Regions from separate parts of the Bacillus sp. PK6-16 genome, predicted to be linked through region 2. Evidence: predicted binding sites of a transcription regulator. Region 2 holds the regulator's gene; each other region holds the start of a gene.
What was found. The regulator NrdR, encoded in region 2, represses ribonucleotide reductase genes. The targets are predictions, from matches to a motif close to AACACNATATATNGTGTT.
Positions count from the first base shown of each region.

Region 1: a site for NrdR is predicted at 6,043-6,060, ahead of nrdI (class Ib ribonucleoside-diphosphate reductase assembly flavoprotein NrdI). Genes of this name have one in related genera too.
Region 3: a site for NrdR is predicted at 1,801-1,818, ahead of M1D66_RS09390 (anaerobic ribonucleoside triphosphate reductase). Genes of this name have one in related genera too.

Region 1 covers NZ_CP096511.1:3,924,315-3,932,666, forward strand. The annotation lists gene M1D66_RS20090 (ABC transporter ATP-binding protein) at 1-419, opposite strand, end outside; gene M1D66_RS20095 (ABC transporter permease) at 434-1,225, opposite strand; gene M1D66_RS20100 (ABC transporter ATP-binding protein) at 1,222-1,920, opposite strand; gene M1D66_RS20105 (GntR family transcriptional regulator) at 1,917-2,297, opposite strand; gene nrdF (class 1b ribonucleoside-diphosphate reductase subunit beta) at 2,514-3,482, opposite strand; gene nrdE (class 1b ribonucleoside-diphosphate reductase subunit alpha) at 3,564-5,648, opposite strand; gene nrdI (class Ib ribonucleoside-diphosphate reductase assembly flavoprotein NrdI) at 5,635-5,994, opposite strand; gene M1D66_RS20125 (hypothetical protein) at 6,472-6,789, opposite strand; gene M1D66_RS20130 (hypothetical protein) at 6,890-7,084, opposite strand; gene M1D66_RS20135 (GNAT family N-acetyltransferase) at 7,419-7,997, shown strand; gene M1D66_RS20140 (histidine phosphatase family protein) at 8,033-8,352, opposite strand, start outside.
Region 2 covers NZ_CP096511.1:885,648-893,999, reverse strand. The annotation lists gene ytxC (putative sporulation protein YtxC) at 1-319, opposite strand, end outside; gene M1D66_RS04585 (DUF4177 domain-containing protein) at 554-751, shown strand; gene dnaI (primosomal protein DnaI) at 783-1,721, opposite strand; gene M1D66_RS04575 (replication initiation and membrane attachment family protein) at 1,755-3,164, opposite strand; gene nrdR (transcriptional regulator NrdR) at 3,317-3,778, opposite strand; gene speD (adenosylmethionine decarboxylase) at 4,062-4,445, opposite strand; gene M1D66_RS04560 (glyceraldehyde-3-phosphate dehydrogenase) at 4,836-5,864, opposite strand; gene coaE (dephospho-CoA kinase) at 5,974-6,576, opposite strand; gene ytaF (sporulation membrane protein YtaF) at 6,628-7,260, opposite strand; gene mutM (DNA-formamidopyrimidine glycosylase) at 7,333-8,163, opposite strand; gene polA (DNA polymerase I) at 8,176-8,352, opposite strand, start outside.
Region 3 covers NZ_CP096511.1:1,798,568-1,806,919, forward strand. The annotation lists gene M1D66_RS09370 (glycoside hydrolase family 18 protein) at 1-82, opposite strand, end outside; gene M1D66_RS09375 (acyl-CoA thioesterase) at 194-613, shown strand; gene M1D66_RS09380 (HesB/YadR/YfhF family protein) at 640-930, opposite strand; gene plsY (glycerol-3-phosphate 1-O-acyltransferase PlsY) at 1,039-1,635, opposite strand; gene M1D66_RS09390 (anaerobic ribonucleoside triphosphate reductase) at 1,861-3,720, shown strand; gene nrdG (anaerobic ribonucleoside-triphosphate reductase activating protein) at 3,717-4,169, shown strand; gene M1D66_RS09400 (response regulator transcription factor) at 4,188-4,865, shown strand; gene M1D66_RS09405 (S1C family serine protease) at 5,069-6,310, shown strand; gene M1D66_RS09410 (CoA-binding protein) at 6,390-6,803, shown strand; gene parE (DNA topoisomerase IV subunit B) at 7,179-8,352, shown strand, end outside.

The DNA of each region.
Region 1 (8,352 bases), 2.3 Mb from region 2:
TTCATGCCAAGTGAATATGTTTTCACCTTTTTATGAATCGCATGCTCTAACTCAACAAGCTTTACAATCTCAGCAATGCGCTCTTTACTAATTGGTGTAATGGCCATGTTCGCAAAATGCTTTAAGTTTTGCATTCCTGTCATATAATCATATAGTTCAGGATTTTCTACAATCGCTCCAATTTGCTCTAGTGCCTTTTCACGCTCCGAGCGAATACTATGTCCACAAATTGTAATATCGCCCTCTGTCATTGAAATAAGACCTGTCATCATACGGATTGTCGTCGTCTTACCGCTACCGTTCGGTCCAAGGAATCCGTATACTTCTCCTTCACGAACCTCAAATGATAAACCACGAATAATTTCCGTTCCACCAATCTTTTTTCGAACATTCTCTAACTTTACTACTACGTTTCCCAATGCTGATTCCTCCTTTAGACTTCTAGTTTTTTATCGACTATGTGACCTGTAACTACTAGTAATATAATTGTTAATAAACAATTAAAAAATAGATTTAAAATTGTAACCTCTGTACCAGAATAAAATGATGTATTTAAAAAACCATTTTGATCTATAAATCCAATATTATTTATAGCAAACACATACTTTTCTATTTGCTGAAAAATATACGTTATTCCTCCATTAAATGCGGTAAAAATGACGAATAAAACTAAACAAGCAACTTTATTCATCGATGATTTCACATTTAATAGTTTTACAATTACTATAATGAAATAAATAGAAACTAGCATATTAAGAAAATCTAGTCCCCATAAGAAAATAGATAACATATGATGTAATATTCCATAATTATATAAACTGTGTATTGCTTGCTGAATACCTAAATTAGTTTTTCCATTGTAAATATTTAAAGAAAAATAGTATAGAAAAATGAGTCCTATTCCTAGCAAAATCATAAAGAGTAGTACACAGAATAAACTATTTGCACATATATACTTTTTTGCTGAAATAGAAGTATAACGTAGCATAGAGTTTTTTAACATTTTCCGAAAAGACGATATACCTGTTAAAAGAATTGCAAATCCATTTATACCTAGTACGATAAAGAATATAATAATAATTATATCTTGCCTACCTGAAATTCTAACTCCTGAAACTCCTTTCATATTAAATAAAAGAATTAATGAAACTGTAATAAAACCAAAGTAAATAATGGCTATCTTTCTCTTATTACAATTATATAGATAAAGAAAAAGCTGACTCATTTCTCATAGGCCTCCTTAAACAGCTCATGTACTGCTTTACCTTTTTGAAATCGTAGTTCTTCCACATTTTCATGCAATATTATTTCTCCATCTTTCAAAAAGATTACTTCATCGAATATATTTTCGATTTCTCTTATTAAATGAGTCGATATAAGTAGCGTACAATCTTCACGATAAAATTTAAGTATTAACTCAAGTACATGTTCTCTAGAAACAAGATCAATCCCGCCCAATGGCTCATCCAGTACATATAGCTTCGCTTTTCGAGAAAACGTTAAAATAATCTGCAGCTTCTCAACCATACCTTTTGACAATGCTGTAATTTTTTCTTCTAACGGTATTTTAAATTCTGCAATCGTATCTACCGCTTTTTGAATATCGAAGTCTTTATAAAAATCTCGATAGAAAAATAAAGCGTTTTTTACAGTCATCCAATCATCAAAGATTGGCTTATCGGACATAAATGAAACAATTTCTTTCGTCTGTAACCCTACCTTTTTACCGTCTATTGTAATACTACCTTCAGAAGGGTGTTGCAAGCCTGCAATCATTTTCAATAACGTCGTTTTCCCGCTCCCGTTATCTCCAACAAGCCCAACGATTTTCCCTTCCGTAATCTCTATGTTTAATTCACGGATCACTGCTTTTAATCCGTATCTCTTCCATAAGTTTTCTATTTTCAATAGCTCTGTCATTGGCTCTCCTCCCTCTTATCATGTAATGAAGAACGAAGAATTGTAAGAATTTCTTCTTCTGAAAAACCTAAATTGTCCATTCCATCTATAAAAGAATGAAGTAATTCTTTCGCCATCTCTTTTCGCAGCTCCATAATTTTCTCCCCTTCATTCGTTACATACCGTCCCATTCCTCTACGTGTGACAACAACTCCATCCCGTTCTAGCTCTTGAAATGTACGCTGAATCGTATTTGGATTCACTTGTAATTCACTCGCTAATTCACGGACAGAGGGAATTTTATCACCAGGTAATAAATGTCCTGTTACGATCTCTTTTTTTATGTATTCCATTACCTGAATGTAAATTGGTGTATTTGGAGAAAACTCTATTTTCATTTCTTCCCTCCTTTTGTATCAGTGTACTAGTTAAATAATACACCGATACAAAAATTTTGTAAATACCCATTTAATTACAAAAAAGTTCTATCCGTTAAACGAATAGAACTTCCCAAATATAAATCGCTATACAAAAATAATAGTGTTATGTAAACAAAATTATAAAGAAAAACTGTCTTATCAATGAATAAGACAGTTTTTCTTTATAATCCTATATTAAAAGTTAAACACGAAGTCATCGTCAGCTAACTTTTCAACGTTCGTTGCTTTTACGTAACCATTTCCTTTTACAGAGAAGAAATCATGGTTTTTCGTATCTGTACGTAAACCATTTAAAACGATTGGGTTAATTTCTTCTTCTTCAAACTTCGGCTCAAGTCCTAAGTTCATAAGCCCTTTATTCGCATTGTAACGAACGAAACGATTTACATCTTCTACAAGACCGATAGAAGTGTAAATTTCTTCTGTATAGGCCATTTCAATTTCATATAGTTCCATTAATAAATCTTGTGTTTCTTTTTGCACTTCTTGTTGCTCTTCTGCAGAAAGTTCTGCGAAGATTTGTTGTGCTAAAATACCGACGAATACGCCGTGAATTGACTCATCACGAATTATCAAGTTGATAATCTCACCACTTGCTGTTAGTTTTCCTTGACCAGCTAAGTAAAGTGGATAGAAGAATCCGCTATAGAATAAGTAACTTTCTAAGAACACACTTGCTACCATTGCCATGTATAACTCTTTTTTTGTTACTTCAGGCTTTAATAAACGACGATAGTAACTAGTAATAATACCAGCTTTTTTCTCAAGTAACGGATGATTGTCTACCCAGTCAAAAATATCATCAATCTCTTCTTCTGTAGCTAATGTTGTGAAAATGTGACTATAACTTTTCGCATGTACTTCTTCCATAGCTCCCATGAAAGCTAATACACTTTTCGCTTGTAAATTTTCAAGATGAACAAGTACAAGTGGCATTCCTTCGCCACCTTGTTTCGTATCTAAAAGTGTTAAACCACCTAATACACGCTTATAAGCAATTTGCTCTTCTTTCGATAATTGCACCCAAGTATTTTTGTCAGACGAAACCGCAATTTCTTCTTCTGTCCAAAACTGAGCGATGTTTTGCTTCCAAAACATTAAACTAAAATCATCTTCTTTTTTGTTCCAGTTTACCGCACGCATTAAATCGCCCCTTCTCTAAATATGATAACTAAGCATGAGCAGGGTTCAGAAAACCCTGCTCATCATGTCTCACTTTTTATATTAAACGGTACAAGCCACACACTCTTCCACGCTTAATTTACGTGTTCTCGTATAATACAGACTCTTTAAGCCTTTTTTATGTGCATAGATGTAGTAACGTGCTAATTCACGTGTTGAAATATCACTATTAACGTAAAGAATTGTACTAATTCCTTGGTCAATATGTTCTTGAATTTCTGCGATTAAATCAATTAATTTAAACTGATTCATATCGTAAGAAGATTTATAGTACCAGAACGTATCTTTTGATAAATACGGCATTGGATAATATGTTGTCGCATTCGCATATGTTCTTGATTCGATTTGACTTACGATCGGCATTACGCTTGAAGTTGCATTTTGAACGTAACTGATTGATTGTGTTGGAGCAATGGCAAGACGATATGAGTTGTATAAACCATTCTTCTGTACTTGCTCTTTTAAACTTGTCCAATCTTCTTTTGTTGGAATATGAATTCCTTCAAATAGTTGCTGAACTTTTTCAGTTACTGGGCTGTAATCTGTCGTTTCATACTTTTCGAAGTATGTGCCATTCGCATAATCAGATTTATCGAAGTCCTTAAATGTCTCGCCTTTTTCTGTAGCGATTTCCATACTTTTCTCAATAGAGTAGTAATTTAACATCATAAAGAATGTACGAGCGAATTCTTTCGCTTCTGCACTTTCATAAGCGATTTTATTTTTTGCTAAATATCCGTGTAAGTTCATTGCTCCAAGTCCAACTGAATGAAGCTCGTCATTTGCTTTTTTCACAGTTGGTGCATTCGGAATAATCGTCATATCAGAAACAGCTGTTAAAGCTTCCATTCCCGCATGAACTGCTTCACGAATTTCTTTATTTTCCATTACGTTTACGATATTTAACGATCCTAAGTTACAGTTAATATCACGACGGATAATGTCATCTGTACCGTAATCATTTATTTCTGAAGTTTCTTGAAGCTGGAAGATTTCTGTACATAAGTTCGACATCTTCACAGTTCCAATATCCTTCAATGGATGTTGATTATTTGCATTTGATTTAAACATTAAGTATGGGTAACCAGACTCAAGCTGAATCATAGCGATTTTAATAAGCATATCACGTGCACTAATATCTAGTGGCTTCTTCTTCACTTTCGGATTGCTCATTAATTCATCGTACATTTCATCAATGTCAATATCATCTAAATGCTTGCCATATTCTTTATAAACCGTATAAGGCGCGAAAACATGGAAAGGTTCGTTTTTCTCAGCAAGCTCAAAGAACTTACTTGGAACGATAATTCCGATTGATAGAGACTGAATACGGCTCTTCTCATCGGCATTTATTTTTTTTGTATCAAGGAATTCAATAATATCCCAATGGAAAATGTTTAAATATACTGCACCGGCACCTTTTCGTTGGCCAAGCTGATTCGCATATGAAAACGAATCTTCAAGCAATTTCATAACAGGTACTACACCACTTGCAGCGTTGTCGATACCTTTAATTTGCTCACCGCGTGCGCGTAGCTTAGATAAGTTTAAAGCTACTCCCCCGCCGATTTTCGATAATTGCATCGCAGTATTAATGTTAAAGCCGATCGAATTTAAGCTATCGTCCATCTCTAACAAGAAACAAGACACCATTTCTCCTCTTCTGCTTCTTCCCGCATTTAAAAAGGTTGGTGTCGCTGGTTGGTAGTTTTGTTTTACAATCATGCTTGCGAATTGTCTTGCCTTCGAAACATCACCGCGTCCTAAGTATAATGAAACAATTGCTACACGATCTTCATAGCTTTCTAAGTATTGTTTTTGATCATTCGTTTTTAACGCATAATCTTTGTAGAACTTAGATGCTGCCATATAAGATTGGAACTCGAAGTTTTCACCATAAGCGATGTTATATACTTCCTCTACTTCCTCCAAGCTATACTCGTCCAGAACGTTGTAATAGTAATCATGTTCTTTCATATACTCCATTCGCTCTGCCACGCTATTAAAAGGAACGGTATTCTCTCTAGCTTCTTCCATAAAGACTTCTAATGCCTCTTTATCTTTATGAAGCTGATAAAAACCGTCCTGCATTTGCGTGATTTCATTATTCAGTTCAATGTGTCGCAATCTCCCGCACCCTTTCCTTAAAATATTCTACATCGTTATTTGTTCCAGATAACTCAAATTTTGATACAATAGGCACTTCATATTTAGTAGAAATCTTGTCAGCACTTGCACCGAACATGTCTCCCCAGTTACGATTGCCGCTTGCAGATACGCCTTTTAATTTTTCATTATTGCGCTCTAAAAAGTCTAAAACACGTTCTGGTACATTGCCAAAACCTGTTGTATACGTAATAAGAATAAAGTCTTCATCTATTACTAGATCTTCATCAATTTGAACGGCCGGCATATTTAATTTGTGAATGAAACGCTTCACGTTTCCTGTCATAGAATCATATGCAACTAACATTTCCGACCCTCCCTCTCAAATCTATATTCTCTATATGTTGTTCTTGATTTCTCTATATATTGTATTACGTTTCAAAATAAGACACAAGATATATGTATAAATTCTTTCTTTTTTTAACTTTTACTTTTCGACATGATAGCCGTTTTTTTTCAATACAATGACTATGAAACAACATTCTAAAACTCATGTCAATAAAGTGCTTTTCAAAAAAGTTGTCAACGAATTTAACCTTATTTTTAAAAAAGTTAACAATATATTTTGTCATAAAACGGTAGATGCTGAAGAAATATATTTCTCCAGCATCACGCAAAAAAGAACAGATATGAAACTATAATCTGCTCTAAAAAACGATTACATTTATCAAATTTACCTTATTAAATATATTATACATATACTTTCGTTTCTCGTTACATACTAAAAGATAACTATTATAGAAAAAGATTATTATTATGGAACTTCAATTTATTTATGAAAGGTTTATTCAGAGTGCTCAATGCGCAAAATATCTTTTACAAATATATGATGCGGATTTTCATCTTTATCAATCATTGTACATACCGGAGCCTCTTCATCAAAGTATACAATCATTCCTTCTACGTACTGATATGTATGTCGAACTTGTACAGTTACTTTAATTTCTACTGCTTCTTCATATGCTCTTTTTATTTTCTGAAGCATTTTTGCTGAACATTTTCGTTTCTCTGGATACATAACCATTCCCATAAATCGATTGCCGGCTCTATCTTTCCACATATAATCCCAATGTGGTAAAATGCCTTGTTTAAAATCGCCCATAATTCCCCTCTCCTTTATCTTTTATTTATCCCGCATTAAACGTCCGATTGGTGAAAGGCTACTAATCAGTGAGAGATGCCCTGCTGATCAAAATTCCCCTTTATGAACGTGGCGTTTCTGAATATGTATAAATCACTTGCCCGCCTCGCTGTGCGTTACCAATGAAATGCTTAAAGTCTTCTCTATTTACAACAACTTCTCTGAACGTATAAAATACATCTTTCGTAACAACATACTCCTTTATTTCACCATTTTTTAGCTGATCTAAAATTGTATTTGCTAATTCTTTATCCATGTATTTCACCTCTCTGCAATATTTTATTTTATCGTATATTCTATAGGTCAACAACTGTAAATTTATCCCGCTATTTGCAGGTAGTGCGATTGGTGTTGACTACTAATCAGTCGTGGAATGAACAAAAAATCTTACTGATTAACGTTTCACTTTATCTCGTTGTTATGCCATGATTTTATTTTCGTTATTTCGCAAACAATATCGTTTTACTATATGTCCACTAAATATCATATACTAACATAGCTACTTCTCTATATCAAACATTTCGGCATTCAATTATGCAAAGTTCCATACCACTATGCTACAATATACAAATAGAACTAGGAGGGATACTATGATTCGGAAAGCAAAAAAGACAGATGCAATGGCAATAGCTCCTTTATTGTATAATGCTCTGCATGAAATTGCTGAAAAAATCACAGGTAGCACAGATGAAGCAGAAGTATTACTAGGACTTGAGACATGGTTCTCAAAAGAAAATAACCGTCTGAGCTACGAAAACTGTTTTGTCTATGAACAAGACGAGAGTGCAGTTGGAGTTATTGTCGCTTATCACGGTAGTGAAGCAACACAGCTTGACGCACCAATTGTACATCACTTAAGAGAATTACATAAAGATGAATCAATTACGTTAGAAAAAGAAGCTGAGCTTGATGAGTATTACATTGATACACTATCAGTTTCAAGTGCACACGGCGGAAAAGGTATCGGTTCTAAATTAATTGAAGCTGCCGAAATCTATGCAACTGAAAAAGGGCATGAAAAAATCGCTTTACTTGTTAATTTAGAAAACACACGCGCCTATTCACTTTACGAAAAGTTAGGTTATAAAAAAGATGAAATTGTTATGCTAGTAGGCGAACCTTATGCTCATCTCGTAAAACCATTAAACGTCAAAATTTCTGTATCTTAAAAAGAAAGCACACGATTTATATAAATCGTGTGCTTTTATGTTAAATTCGTATTTAATATATTTCCATCCATCGCCTCGTGAAACGTATATGTTGTACATCCCCATGGCTTTCTATGCAAAATAGGCGAACCAGACCATCCTATTGCCCTCAGTTCCGTTCCAATCATCGAATTAAAATAATTATGACCTACAAGAGCAATACTTCCATGTACGAGAGCATAACGATGTAATACGTAAGCTGCTTGCCTTGCCCTCTCTCTTACTTCCTTATAAGATTCAACATTTTTATGGTAACCAAGTATCCATAATGCTCGTCCAATACACATCCATACGTTAAGTTTACACTTCAACCATT
Region 2 (8,352 bases):
CTACACCTTTTCTTTTTCCCTTTAAAATCTCATGTGCCATGTGCAATATTTGATGACACTCTTCTTGTTCTTCATAAAAAAACTTTTCTTTTAAAATCGTATAAATCCACTCATTTTGTTTCACATTCACAATGAAATACACCATTACTGGCAATAAGATCTTTTCAATATAATTCGATTCACGTACTGGTATGTGAATCACCACTTTTTGTTCCTGTAAATACACACTCGTTTCCTTATATAACACTTCCGCTCTTTTCAGCAATTGTCTATATACGTGCATAGCATCATTTTTTTCTTCGAAGCAAATTTCAATCACTTTTGTCCCCCCTTTTATCCCCGCTCTAAAGGACTGTATCTATACGTTACAAATCCTATAAGAGTCCGTTCCACGTGAAGTTCACTCTTAGTAGAATTACATTTCCTATCGTTAGAAAATCCACTCAATATGGCTTGCTAATTTTATATATATTAAGGGAGGGAGAAAAAAATGATACAAGCTACTATGAATTTTTATTGTATACTTTACTTATCAATAAAAGGGGGTATCCGAATGTTTGAATATAAATTCGTAAAAGTCGAACTACATTGGGGGTTCACTCGCTCAAAACCAGCTGAAGACTACCAAGAAATTATTCAAGAACATGCTAGAAATGGCTGGAGGTTCGTACAGATTGTTGCCCCTACGATTGGCAGTTCTGGACAACCTGAATATTTCGACCTCATATTTGAAAAGAAAATATCACTATAATACAAAAGAGCAAGCTTCTCAGCTTGCTCTTTTACTTATGACGACGGTTTTTCCCACCAATCGGAATTGGTTTCGCTAAATATTTAATTCGTTCCATAATACGTGCTGCCTTCATTTCTTCAGCCTCGCCACGCTGCGTATACGTTAAATGGTGTTCCAGTTGTTTAAAATCAAAATTAGACGTAAAGAACGTCGGTAAGTTTTCTAACATACGGAATTGTAAGATTGCACCGAGTACATCGTCACGGACAAAGCTTGACATCGCTTCTGCCCCGATATCATCTAACATTAAAACTTGTACGCGTTTAACCGCATCAATCTTCTCACCAATCGAATTATCTTGAATTGAACTTTTAATTTCACGTAAAAATTCCGGGAAGTATACGAGCATCGAACTTATTTTCTTTCGAGCAAGCTCGTTCGCTATTGCTCCTAACAAATACGTTTTTCCTACACCAAATTTACCGTACAAATATAAACCTTGTGCTTTTTTACCTGGTTCATATGTACTTAAAAATTCATTCGCTGCACCAATCGCATCTATACGTGCATTTAAATCAGAAGGATCTAAGTTTTCCATAGTTGCCTGTAAAATATCCGTTGGCATATATACACTTTGAACAAGTTTTTCATATTTCTTTCTCTCGTCATGCGCTACTTTTCTAACGCAGCGATCGTATTGAATATCAATCATCTTCCCTTGAATAACAAGCTTTGGCTCGTACCCTTGTAGCATATTTTTACATGAGCCTAAATCCGGACAATCCACGCAACCTACACTTTGTCCAATATATTCATATAACTTCACAAGACTGCGCTCAATCATAGAAGTCGTTACTTCACCCTTATGTTCGTCTATAAATTCTTTCACACGCGGATGCGCCATTACTTCTGCCTTTAATACTTCATATCTATTTTTAAAGTTTTCATTTTCCATTAATTTTGCAAATGAATTTTGAATATGCTCCATTTTCTCACCTCAAAGAGCGTTCATTCTCTTCTATTAATCACGCTTATATTTTTTTAACACTTCTTCTAGTCGTTTTCTTTCATCTTCTAGCGTACTTGCATCTTTTTCTACACTTACATCTTTCTTCTCTGTTTCTTTCTCTTGTTCTTTCGGCTCTTCTTCCTTAAGCCAATCTGGCACCATTTCTTTCCGCACCGTTTTCTTCGCCGTACGGCCTTTTTTCTTCGTCTCAGCCCACTCTTGATACTGACGGTTCTCTTCTTTCGCTAACGCCATCGCGTCCGCTACTGTACCGACCTTTTTACGTGCCCAATGCCCAGCAATCTTCTCGACATACGTTTTCGCAAGTTTCATATCTGAGCGTAGCATAACGTAATAAATAAGTACATTCACAACTCCTGGTGTCAATTTTTGATTAATCATGACATCTTCAACAATCTGCAAGTCCGCTTTCGTTGCCTCTGCACCACCAGAAATCTCTTTCAATAGTTGTTTTGGTGAGATTTCCTCTAGCTGCTTTATTAGCATCTCCTCTTGCGATGAAGGCTCTTTCTCTTTCATCGTACGTGCAGCATGAGGCTGTACTCTTTCACTTAATACCGGTAATGCTTGACCATTTTCAAATTGATACCAATCGCGCGCTCCTTTTCTAAGCCTTTCCATATCAATTGTTTGCATCTCTGTCACTGCACCAAGAACGATATTTTGCATCGATAACACATCTACACCATACACGTAAGCAAGTGTTATAACGCAGTCTCTCACTTGATCTGTAATCGCCTTTTTAGGAACAAGAGCGGACAATCCATCTACAAATAAAGAGAAATCAAAGAAATCATTCCAAACTTTCGGAGCGTCTCCCTTCTCGTTACTTGGCATAGTTGTCGTTTTTGGAATACGAAGGTCTTCTTGCGCATGCTCAAGCTGTCCTGGATTAAACGAACCAAACACATCATTGAAAGAACGCGTAACATTTTCATAAGAAGCAAAATCAAATTCTTCTTCTAAGAAATATTGCTTTACTTGATTATATTTTGTCCTGCTCAATCGATTGTATAAAAAGATACTTAAAACAATATCATCAAAAAACTGCTTCGGAGATAAAGGTGGTTGCAACTCATATATGAACATTCGAATATCTTTTTCTTTCTTAATATATACCTTCAAAAGCCCAATTGCCTCTAACTTTACTCGTTCCTCATATACTTCAGGAAGTTGCATTTGCATAGTCACCATAAGGGAATGATGCGTATTCTCTTTTCCAAATACACGATCTTGCTCAAGCTCTCCCCATAGTGTCATGTATAAGCTAAAAGCTCTACTACCTATTAACGGCTGATACAACATCGTTAACACTTTTCGGTCGTAATTGTGCAGTAGTCCTTTCGCACTTACTTTATAACGATCAATCGGCAATAGCTCCATCCATGACTGTTTTTCCATTCTTGCTTTTCCTTTCTCTCATCCAATCTATCCTCTACTTCATTCGTTCTATCTTCATTATATAAATTCTTAGTGAAAAAGAGCTATTAGCTTGCGCTTCTAGCTCTCTTATCCTATTACTTACGGTATGTAAAGAGAATAAAATACAACTTCTACTCTCTTTCTTTTTGCAGTATATCTTTTAATTCTTCAATAAATACATTTAAATCTTTAAATTGACGATATACAGAAGCAAAACGTACGTAAGCAACATCATCAATATCGCGAAGTTCTTCCATAACAATTTCACCAATCATATCACTTTTCACTTCTGATATACCTAAATTACGCAGTTCACGTTCCACGCTTTGTGTTACTTCTTCTAATTGTCTTAAAGATACTGGTCTTTTTTCACACGCTTTAATTAAACCGCGTAAAATCTTTTCTTTATTAAACTCTTCTCGTGTGCCTTCTTTTTTTACAACGATAAGAGGTGACTCTTCTACCCTTTCAAAGGTCGTAAAGCGACTTAAGCAGCTTTCACACTCTCTCCTTCTTCGAATAGAGCGCCCCTCGTCTACCGGACGCGAATCTAACACTCTTGTACCATTATGAGAACAGGATGGACAACGCAATTCATTCACTCCTTTACACTATACTCTTTATTTTTCTCTACTCACTTCACCTAAAATATATATACAATATTATATAACTCATTCTAACTCTCTTACCACTTTAAGTTCCAGCGCATCACTTTATCATCTCATTCTTAAAAATAAGATGGTATATAGGGCACTACCTCATTTGCAAGAGTCCAATTTATTCAACTAACGAGTACGTTATATTTTCCCTTTTTTATAAACTAAAAAAGAGGTGCATTATACACCTCTTTACATTTTAAATCAATTATGTTCTTTTTTAAAGAGCTTTTGTTTCTCTCTGCTTAATTTCGAAGCTACCAGTGCCTCGAGGAAGCTCGATGCTCTCACGCGTTTTCGCGTTTAAACCCTCTGCAATATATTCTGCAGCAACATTTGGATCAATACGATCCCCACAAGTATAAACATCAATACTTGCGTAACCGTGCTCCGGAAAGCTATGAATTGTTAAATGTGATTCTGAGATAATTACTACTCCACTTACACCTTGTGGTGCAAATTTATGGAAAGCAACCTCACGCACTTCAGCACCAGCTCTTAGTGCTGCATCCACAAATAATTGTTCAATATACGGCATGTCATTAAGCTTGTCGAAATCGCAATCCCAAAGTTCAGCGATCACGTGACGACCCATCGTATCCATAGTATCCATTCTACAGTTCCCCCTTGTAAATTTATTCTAACTGTTCGAATTGAAAACTAATTTGCAATTTGGCTTGCTCCACTACCACGGGGGAAAGTTAGTCCAGAGAGGTCCTAACCCTTTAAGTAGTGACTACGTACCTCAGCTCTTAAGTTTACGAGTGTTAGTATACTTTGTTTATTTTCATTTTGCAACAACAGTTTTTTCGATTTTCTGTCATATTTTCCTCTTTACTTTTCCCTAAAAAAAATAAACGATTCACAAATGCAGTAATCACAACGTTTCGTGGTATGTCCACTTTTTAAAATATACTTATATAATTTTTTTCCTTTTCAGAAAAAATTAAAAAAAGAGGGCAAATATTGCCTTGCCCTCTCCTCCCTTATTCACTTAAATGTGTTGCACATTTTCTTGTTTCGCTAACTCTTGAACAACTAACGTTACAAGATCTACAACACGACGAGAGTAGCCCCACTCGTTATCATACCAAGCAAGTACTTTCACTTTACGATCACCCATTACCATTGTAGATAAACCATCGATAATAGCTGAGTGTGTATTTGTATTAAAGTCGATAGATACTAAAGGCTCTTCGCTGAATTCTACAATACCTTTTAACGCACCGTTTGCAACAGTTTTGAATGCATCGTTAATAGCTTCAACTGTCACATCGCGTTTTACATCTACTACTAAATCAACAAGAGACACGTTTGGTGTTGGTACACGAAGTGCCATACCATGAAGTTTTCCGTTTAAATGTGGAAGAACTTTTGCTAGCGCTTTCGCAGCACCTGTCGTTGTCGGAATGATTGATTGTCCGCAAGCACGTGCTCTTCTTAAATCTTTATGTGGGTTATCAATATTTTTTTGGTCATTTGTATAAGCGTGAACTGTCGTCATTAAACCGTTTTCAATTCCAAACTGCTCATCTAACACCTTCACAACAGGCGCTAAACAATTTGTTGTACAAGATGCATTTGAAATAACAGTATGTTTTGTAATATCTAATTGGTCTTCGTTCACACCAACTACAATTGTTACATCTTCATTTTTACCAGGCGCTGTTAAAATAACTTTTTTCGCTCCAGCTTCAACGTGAAGAATTGCTTTTTCTTTTGAATTAAATTTACCAGTTGCTTCAATTACAACTTCAACACCTAAATCTGTCCAAGGCAATTCCTTTGGATCGCGGTTGTTTAAAAGGCGAATCATTTTTCCATCAACTAATAAGTGATCTTCAAATGCTTCTACTGTTCCGTCAAACTTGCCATGAACTGTATCATATTTAATTAAGTGTGCTAACGTTTCAGATGGATAGCTTGCATTGATTGCTACAATTTCGAATGCGCTTTCTTTTATTGCTTGACGAAATACCATTCTCCCAATACGTCCAAATCCATTAATTGCCACACGAGTCATAATATGTTATCCCCCTTGAATGCGTTATACTATTTATCTCCAATCCCAATAATAGTATAACACAAAAAGGGGATATGTCACTAAGCATTTTCATTAATTTCACAATTTTTTAGTCAATAATGTTCCACTTCTTTAAAATTACCTGCAATTGTGTTTTCGTTCCCATAATTGTGCCATCATTATTTATCACTTCATCTGCATTTTTCACTTTTTCTTCTAACGGCATTTGAGATTGAATACGAGCTGTTGCTTCTTCTTCTGAAAAGTTATTTCGTTTCATTAAACGTTCTAATTGCGTATGCGGCTTAACCGCTACAACTAAGATGCGGTCAACGAGACTTGTTAATTTGCTTTCAAATAAGAGAGGAATATCTAACACAACCGCTTGCATACCTTCTTTTATGTACATTTCCTTTTGCCTATTCATTTCCTCACGCACTGCAGGATGAACAATTTTATTTAACTGCAATCGTTTTTCTTCATTATAGAAAACGACACTTCCTAGTTTTGGACGATCTAGTTCTCCATCTTCTTGTAACACTTCCGTTCCAAATACTTCTACTATTTTGTTATATGCTGTTTTTCCTCGCTCTACAACTTCTCTTGCAATAATATCTGCATCAATAACTGGTATGCTCAGTTCACGAAACATTTGAGAAACTGTACTTTTTCCACTTGCAATGCCTCCTGTTAATCCAATTACTACTGTCATAATAATCCTCCTCATAATAAAAGGCGCGAAACTAATGTTCCACGCCCATACTTACATTTTCCAAATTCCAATAATGATGAGTAATACTCCAGGCAGGAATGTAAATTTTTGTAACCACTTCATATTTGATAAAACCGTTCCAAGTTTCATTCCAATAAATAAAAACAAAGAACTCATAACTGCAACTAATATCGCCATCATAGCGGGTGCATACCCTAATAAAGATGCACCAATTCCAGCACCAAATGAATCTACAGAAAGAGCTATACCAAGAAGTAATGCTTCTCCTGCAGAAATGGTGCCTGATTTATCAAAATCTGCAACAGTCGGTTTCCGTAAAATTTGAATCACTAGACCTAGCGAGGCAATCTCTAATTTCCAGACCTTCTCCTCTTGCTTCGGTTCTTCTTTTTTCTCACTTCGAAAAAATTGATATAATACCCAAATCCCTATTCCAATAAGAACAAGCCCACCGATACGCGTTGCGATAACAGGTGAAAATACTTTCGCGATCATATGTCCAATTCCCATTGAAACAAGCATAACAGCCGCTGAACACATTCCGATAATTATAATTGATCTTAGTGGAATTCTTACGCTTCTTAAACCATATGTTAGCCCTACACTACAGCTATCTAAGCTTAATGTAAAAGCTAATAAAATAAGAGATAAATAAAGGTACATCGGTAAGCTCCTCCCTTATACATAGCTCTGCTGTATGTATATGACAAATGCCTATCCGATGTTATCTCTTTTCTATATTCTAGGCTGACAAATTGGGCAGTAATGCGTTCCTCGCCCGCCAACAACTGTTTTTTCTAATATCGTGCCACAAGTTACGCACGGCTCTCCCTTTTTCCCATATACATTTAGGAGTTCTTGGAACGAACCAATTTGCCCTTGTGAGTTGATATACGTCCGAATTGTACTTCCACCACGCTTTACTGCTTCGCCTAGCGTTGTAACGGTAGCCTCATAAATCCGCTCAATTTCTTCTACTGTTAAAGACGAAGCTTCTCGTTCTGGATGAATTTGAGAACGGAATAAAACTTCATCTACATATATATTTCCAAGCCCTACTAAAAGACGCTGGTCCAGTAGCACAACTTTTATTTTACGATTTGTCTTTTGTAATCTTTCTTGTAAATACTGCGGTGTCATTTCAGCATCAAATGGCTCCGGACCTAAGTCAGCAAGAGGTATTTGGTTCATTTCTTCACCTTTCTTAAAGAGATGCATCGTACCAAACTTTCTCACATCTTTATAATGTAATTCCGTTCCATCTGTAAATAAGAAACGGACGTGCGTATGTTTATCAATCGGCTCATCCTCTTGATGTAATAAAAACTTACCTTCCATACGCAAATGTGAAACAATGACATAATTCGTTACATATAAAAGCAAAAACTTTCCTCTTCGCTTTATATTTTCAATCTTCTCGCCTTTTAGCATTTCTTTAAAGATTTCTGCATCATCCGGTCGTTTCACTATTTTTGGATAAGTAACAATAACATCTTCAATCGTTTTTCCTGTTACAAGATTTTCAAGTGTCCGTCTGACGTTTTCAACCTCTGGTAATTCAGGCATTTCATCACTTCCTTATTTTGCGTCGTACCAAGTTGGACCGTAAGAATAATCAACTTTCAGCGGAACTGCAAGTTCAATCGCATGTTCCATTACTTCAGGTACAAGCTGCTCTAATTTTTCGATTTCTTCTTTTGGTGCTTCAAATATTAATTCATCGTGTACTTGCAGAAGAAGACGCGCTTGTAATCC
Region 3 (8,352 bases), 910 kb from region 2:
CTATTTCGTCAGGTGTTGATCCATATTTTGATGCCAAGCTATATACGCTATCACCACTACGAACCGTTACAATTTGAATCATATGCTTGCTCCTTTCGGGAAAAGATTCACTATTTTTATTTTATTTTTGATGTCACTGTATTATGATTAAATGTATGCAAGGTAGCAGAAGTGAAAGAAGGCGAATATACATATGTTTGTAGCAGAACATGAAGTTGAAATCCGTTATGCGGAAACAGATCAAATGGGTGTTGTTTACCATTCAAACTACTTAGTGTGGCTTGAGTTAGGTCGCACGAAACTTATACAAGATTTAGGTTTTTCATATGTTGAAATGGAGAAAGAAGGAATTATTTCTCCTGTGTTAGATTTACAAATTTCATACCGTAAAGCGATGCGTTACGGAGAAAAAGCAATCGTAAAAACATGGGTAGATACTGTGAGCCCACTTCGCGTTGTATATGGATATGAAATATATAATGGTGATGGTGAACTGTGTATTACTGCAAGCACAACGAATATTTGTGCGAAAAAAGAAGGGTTCCGCCCTGTATCATTTAAAAAGTTATATCCTGAGTGGTATGCGAAATATGAGGAAATTAAGAAAAAATAAAAAAGCGTGGCAGAAGCCACGTTTTTTTATTTTTCATAATTAAATTGTGGGAAGTCGTCACCTTCGTTAAGTGTAACAGATAAATTATGTCCATCGAAGAACCATTCATCATCGCCTTCAATAAAGAAATTAATACCTTCTTCTTGAATTTGAACAGCAGGATGTGCAGGATCATCTTTACGAATACCTAAAGAAAGTCCTTTTTGCACAGTACTGCAACCACCGTATTGTACGAAAAAGCGTAGTGTTTCATTTGATTGTAAGTTTAATTCAGTTTTATACCATTGTGCTGCTTCTTTTGTTACGGAAAGATTCATGTATAGTTCCTCCAAATTATGTTGCTTTTTCTTTAGTATAAAAAATAACGCAAAAAGACGCTATTAATATGCTTCACGTTTTCTTTTTGCGTTATGTGGGTTACGATCTTATTTTTGCTTTTTTGAAAAGTTTGCTTTTGGTTCAGTTTTATTTATAATTCGTCCGATATTTGCACGGTGTTTATAAATAACCATACCTGCTAATAAACACATCGCAATAATGAAGATTTTATCCCCGCTAACAATGGATGCAATAACAGCAACAACTGCTGTTACCATAGAAGAAAGTGATACGTATCTTGTTGTAAATAAAAGGGTGAAAAATACAACAGCCAATATTGCAAAAACAACTGGTGAATAGCATAATAGCACCCCAGCAGAAGTTGCAACTGCTTTACCACCGCGGAATTTCGCGAAGATTGGATAGACATGTCCAAGAACAGCCGCTAACCCGAACCATAGTGGATGAATATCTAACCCGAAAATCATTGGTAGACTTGTTGCTAATGTCCCTTTTAAAATGTCAGCAATTGTAACGGTAAAACCTGCTTTTTTCCCTAATGTGCGGAATGTGTTTGTTCCGCCTAGATTACCGCTCCCGTGCTCACGAATATCGATTCCGTAGCCGATTTTTCCAACAACTAGTGCAAATGGAATCGAGCCAAGTAAGTAGGCAACGATAAATAAAAGATATGTAGTAACCATAAGTTCAGTCTCCTTTATTCAAATGTGTTGATAAAGGGTAAAAAGAGTTTTTCCCGTATATTGTACCATACATTTGTAAAGAGCACATTTCTTTTTTGTAAATGAAAAATTCATTATTTCGTGAAAAAAATTTCACAGTAATGTTACATTTCTCACAGAAACAGTAAGACTATATGTAGTAACATTTTAATCAAAAGACAACAACATATTGGTGGAGGGTTATAAATGTTACAAAATAATACACGTGGAGAAGAAGAATTAATGAAAGTGTTTGAGACAATAGTCCACGGCAATGAACAAGATTTGATGCAAGAAAATGCAAATGTAGACGGCCGCTCTCCAATGGGCGTAATGGGAACGTTCGCATCTGAGAGTGCAAAATATTATGCTGTTGAGAATTTATTGTCAGATCAAGTGAAAAAAGCGATAAATGAAAATATATTATATCCACATGATTTAGATTTTTATGCAACAGGAACGACGACTTGTTCACAAATTCCGTTAGCGCAAATGCTTGCTAATGGTTTTCATACTGGACATGGACATATGAGACAACCGCAAGACATTAAAAGTGCATTGGCTCTTTCGTCTATTATTTTTCAAGCGAATCAAAATATGCAGCACGGTGGTCAATCGTTTGCACTCTTTGATATTGATTTAGCACCTTATGTACGAAAAACAATTGAGAGACATAAAAAACGATTACAATCATATCCGCTTACGAAAGAACAAATAGAAGAATTTGCATGGAAAGAAACGGAAAATGATACGTATCAAGCGTGTGAGGCTTTCGTTCATAATTCGAATAGTATGCATAGTAGAGGCGGAGGACAAGTACCGTTTATTTCTATTAATTATGGAACAGATACATCAAAAGAAGGAAGAATGTTAATTAAACAACTTTTAAAAGCGACACAAGCTGGACTTGGTAAAGGAGAGACACCGATTTTTCCGATTCAAATTTTCAAGATGAAAAAAGGTGTGAATTTTGAAGAAAGTGATCCGAACTACGATTTATTTGAATTAGCATTAGAGACAACCGCAGAGCGATTATTCCCTAACTTTTCATTTTTAGATGCTCCGTTTAATGCAGTGCATTATGATGGAAGACCAGAAAGTGAAGTATGTTACATGGGATGTCGTACCCGTGTTATGTCTAATATACATGGAGAAGAAACAGCGATTGGTAGAGGGAATTTATCATTTACGTCTATTAATTTAGTGAAATTAGCGTTAATTAGTGGTTCAAAAGAAGCGTTTTTTGAAGCGCTAAACTATTATTTAGATTTAGGAATTAAGCAGCTATTAGAAAGATATGCGTATCAATGTACGAAGCGAGCAAGAGATTTTCAGTTTTTATATTCACAAGGTGTATGGCGTGGTGGAGAAACGTTGCAGCCTGAAGACTCCGTAGCCTCGATTTTAAAACAAGGGACGTTAAGTATTGGTTTTATCGGTCTTGCGGAATGTTTAGTAGCTTTAACAGGAAAGCATCATGGGGAAGATGAAGAATCATGGAAACTTGGGTATGAAATTATTTCCTTTATGAGAGATAGAATGGATAAAGCGACAGAAGAACATCAACTGAATTTCTCAGTAATTGCAACTCCAGCAGAAGGATTATCAGGGAAGTTTGTGAAAAAAGATAGAGAAGAATTTGGCATGATTAGCGGTATAACGAACCATAATTACTATACGAATTCATTCCATATTCCAGTTTATTATAACATTCAAGCGATAAATAAAATCCATTTAGAAGGCCCGTTCCATGCTCTCTGTAATGGAGGACATATTACTTATATTGAACTAGACGGAGCAGCAATGCATAACAAAAAGGCATTAAAACAAATTGTACAAGCCATGGCAGAACATGGCGTTGGATACGGTTCAATTAATCATCCTGTTGACCGTTGTAAGTGCTGTAGTTATCACGGGGTTATTGGGAATGAATGTCCAAGTTGCGGGAATGAAGATGAGGCTAATATAGAAAGAATTCGCCGTATAACAGGCTATCTTGTAGGAGATATGTCGAAGTGGAATAGTGCGAAACGTAGTGAAGAGATAGATCGGGTGAAACATAAATGAAAGTGATGAATATTATTCATGATAGTGTAGTAGATGGAGAAGGGTTGCGGACAGTCGTGTTTTTTGCGGGCTGTCCGCATCGTTGCGTTGGTTGCCACAATCCGAAATCGTGGAATATTTGCAACGGAACGGAAATGACAGTAGAAGAAATTGTGAAAGAGATTGCAAGTAATCCATTAACTGATGTAACATTTTCAGGTGGAGATCCATTTTTTCAAGCTGCTGAAGTGAAAAAGGTAGCAAAAATCGTGAAAGATTTGAAAAAAAACCTATGGATGTATACAGGTTATACGTTAGAAGAGATACAGAGTTCTCAAAATAATGATATGATAGAGTTGTTACATTATGGGGATGTTTTAGTCGATGGAAGGTTTGAAATTGAGGAAAAAGATTTAACACTTCCATTTCGCGGAAGCTCCAATCAACGTATTATTCGATTGAAAGAGTAAAAAGGCGGGATAGATTATATGAACAAAACGGTATTGCTTGTTGAAGATGAAAGAAGATTACGTGAAATTGTTAGTGATTATTTTCGTAATGAAGGCTTTGAAGTAATCGAAGCAGAAGATGGAAAAAAAGCGTTAGAGTTATTTGCAGAGCATGAAATTGATTTAATTATGTTAGATATTATGTTACCGGAAATAGATGGATGGTCTGTTTGTAGAAGAATTAGAAAAGAATCAGCAGTACCAATTATTATGTTGACAGCACGTTCGGATGAGGATGATACATTGCTAGGTTTCGAATTAGGTGCAGACGAGTATGTAACGAAACCATTTAGCCCGAAAGTATTAGTAGCTCGTGCAAAGACGTTATTGAAACGTGCGGATGGTGCGGTAGGAGTAGCGGAAGAAAATGCTATGTCTTTAGCTGGAATAGAAGTGAATCGTCTATCTAGAACTGTTTTAGTAGATGGAGAAGAAATTATATTGACACATAAAGAATTTGAACTTCTTGTGTATTTAATGGAGAACAAAGGAATTGTGTTATCACGTCAACATTTATTAGACCAGTTATGGGGATATGACTATTACGGTGATGACCGAACGGTTGATACCCATATTAAAAAACTTCGAAATAAGCTAGGAGATAAAGCGAAGCATATCGGTACTGTTATTCGAGTTGGTTATAAATTTGAAGAATAATCTAGAACGATTTGTGTAATTTAGCATAGGGAAATGGTAATTTTATACTCTCTTTTGAAGGTAAAATGTACAAAAAATACTTTTTTTGTCTACAATGTTAGATAAGTGTATTTTTTTAATTGGATTTCACGATGAGTTCACAAGAAGGACACAAAACGTGACTATACTGAAAATACGAATTCACCAGAGAGGGGAAATAAAACATGGGATATTACGACGGACCAAATTTAAATGAAGAGCATAGTGAAACGAGAGAAGTGAGAAAATCAGGTAGTAAAAAAGGCTATTTCTTCACAGGTTTAGTGGGAGCTGTAGTCGGAGCGGTTTCGATTAGTTTTGCAGCACCATATATGCCATGGGCTCAAAATAATGGAGCGCCAGTATCATCATTTAGTTCGGATTCAAAAGTAGAAGGTACTGTAGTTCCTGTTGTAAATAAAGCGAAAAATGAAACTGATTTACCTGGTATGATTGAAGGGGCGAAAGATGTTGTTGTAGGTGTTATTAATATGCAACAAAGTGTTGATCCATTTGCAATGCAACCGACAGGTCAAGAACAACAAGCTGGTTCAGGATCAGGTGTTATTTATAAAAAAGCAGGGAATAAAGCATATATTGTAACAAACAACCACGTAGTAGATGGAGCAAATAAACTTGCTGTGAAGCTGAGCGACGGAAAGCAAGTTGATGCGAAATTAGTTGGTAAGGACCCTTGGTTAGACTTAGCAGTTGTTGAAATTGATGGATCTAATGTAAATAAAGTTGCCACTTTAGGTGATTCAAGTAAACTTCGTGCGGGTGAAAAAGCAATTGCAATCGGTAATCCACTAGGGTTTGATGGAAGTGTAACGGAAGGTATTATTAGTAGTAAAGAACGTGAAATTCCAGTTGATATTGATGGCGATAAACGACCAGATTGGCAAGCACAAGTTATTCAAACAGATGCAGCGATTAACCCTGGTAACAGTGGTGGTGCATTATTTAACCAAAATGGTGAAATAATTGGGATTAACTCAAGTAAAATTGCACAACAAGAAGTTGAAGGAATTGGTTTTGCTATTCCAATTAATATCGCAAAGCCAGTTATTGAATCACTTGAAAAAGACGGAGTAGTGAAACGTCCAGCGCTTGGAGTAGGTGTCGTTTCATTAGAAGATGTGCAAGCTTATGCAGTCAATCAATTGAAAGTACCGAAAGAAGTAACTAATGGTGTTGTATTAGGTAAAATTTACCCAATATCACCGGCTGAAAAAGCTGGTTTAGAGCAATATGATATTGTAGTAGCATTAGATAATCAAAAAGTAGAGAATGCTCTTCAATTCCGTAAATATTTATATGAAAAGAAAAAAGTAGGCGAGAAAGTAGAAGTTACATTCTACCGTAACGGTCAAAAAATGACGAAATCGGCTACTTTAGCAGATAATTCAGCTACAAAGAATCAATAATCGAAATAAAAGAAAGTCTCTTTCATATTGAAAGAGACTTTCTTTATCGGCTATACTAAAGGAATAGGAGGGATTAATTATGACAATTGAAAACCCAACTCGTACGGAAATTGGTGAAGTGTTAAAGAAAAGCAAAACAATTGCGGTTGTTGGATTATCAGATAAGCCAGAACGTACATCGTATATGGTTTCAAAAGCAATGCAAGATGCTGGATACCGCATTATTCCAGTTAATCCAACAGTAGATGAGGTGCTCGGAGAAAAGGCAGTTTCTTCACTAAAGGATATTAAGGAACACGTTGACATTGTAAATGTATTTCGTCGCTCAGAGTTTTTAATGGATGTTGCAAAAGAATTTGTAGAGATTGATGCAGATGTTTTTTGGGCACAATTAGGAGTACAAGATGAGGATACATATAAACTTTTAAAAGAAAAAGACTATACTGTAATAATGGATCGTTGTATTAAAGTAGAACATGCGATGACAAAATAGTATAGATTTAAAAGTAGAAAGATTGATTCAGCCCTCATTATAGATAAGTAGGGCCGATGAACGAGGTGTTCATCATGAGATTTTTTAAAGGCTGTTTTTGGGGATTGTTATTTGTAATCCCATTTTGGATCTTGATCATTTGGATCATAATAAAGGTTTGGAATGTGTAATCTTGGAATACATATCCATTTCTCGTTGACAAACGATTATTTTTCTGAAATAGTAGCCTAGAGGAATCCTTGTGAGAAAACAAGGATTTTTCTATTGAAGATGGTATATAAAAGAGATAAGATAACTTGCCAAAACGATAGTCGAGGCGTTATTCTATAATAGAAACATATGTTCTGATTTTGGATTAGGAAAGGGGCAAGGAGTTTGGCGAAGCATCAGTTCCAATATAATGAAGATGCGATTCAAGTGTTAGAAGGACTTGAAGCCGTTCGAAAACGCCCGGGTATGTATATCGGGAGTACGGATAGCCGTGGATTGCATCATTTAGTATATGAAATAGTAGATAACTCCGTTGACGAAGCGTTAGCGGGATTTGGCGACGAAATTTCAGTCGTAATACATAAAGATAATAGTATTAGCGTTATAGATAAAGGGCGAGGAATGCCTACGGGAATGCATAAACTTGGGAAACCTACACCTGAAGTTATTTTAACTGTACTTCATGCAGGTGGTAAGTTTGGTCAAGGTGGCTATAAAACGAGTGGTGGTTTACACGGTGTTGGGGCATCAGTTGTAAACGCTTTGTCAGAATGGTTAGTAGTAACAATTAAGCGTGATGGTAACATTTATGAACAACGTTTTGAAAATGGTGGCGTTCCTGCAACAACGTTAGAGAAAATTGGGAAAACAAAAGAGTCTGGTACGACAATGCACTTCAAACCAGATACAACGATTTTCAGCACGACAAATTACAATTATGAAACATTATGTGAGAGATTACGTGAATCTGCATTCTTATTAAAAGGAATGAAAATCTCGATAAAAGACGAACGTAATGATTTAGAAGATATATTTCATTATGAAACAGGAATCGAAGCTTTCGTTTCATATTTAAACGAAGAAAAAGATTCAATTCACCCGGTTGTATATTTCACTGGTGAACAAAACGGGATTGAAGCAGAACTAGCATTCCAGTTTAATGATGGTTACTCAGAAAATATTCTTTCGTTTGTAAATAACGTACGTACAAAAGATGGTGGAACACACGAAGCTGGATTCAAAACAGCGATGACGCGTGTGTTTAACGAGTATGCTCGTAAAGTAGCACTATTAAAAGAAAAAGATAAAAACTTAGAAGGTACAGATATTCGTGAAGGTGTAGCGGCTATCGTTTCGGTACGTGTACCAGAAGAAGTGCTTCAGTTTGAAGGGCAAACGAAGGGCAAACTAGGTACAAGTGAAGCGCGTTCTTCAATTGATGCCATTGTATCTGAGCATTTAGCATACTTTTTAGAAGAAAACCCTGATGTAGCTACACTTCTTGTGAGAAAAGCAATTAAAGCAGCACAAGCCCGTGAAGCAGCCCGTAAAGCAAGAG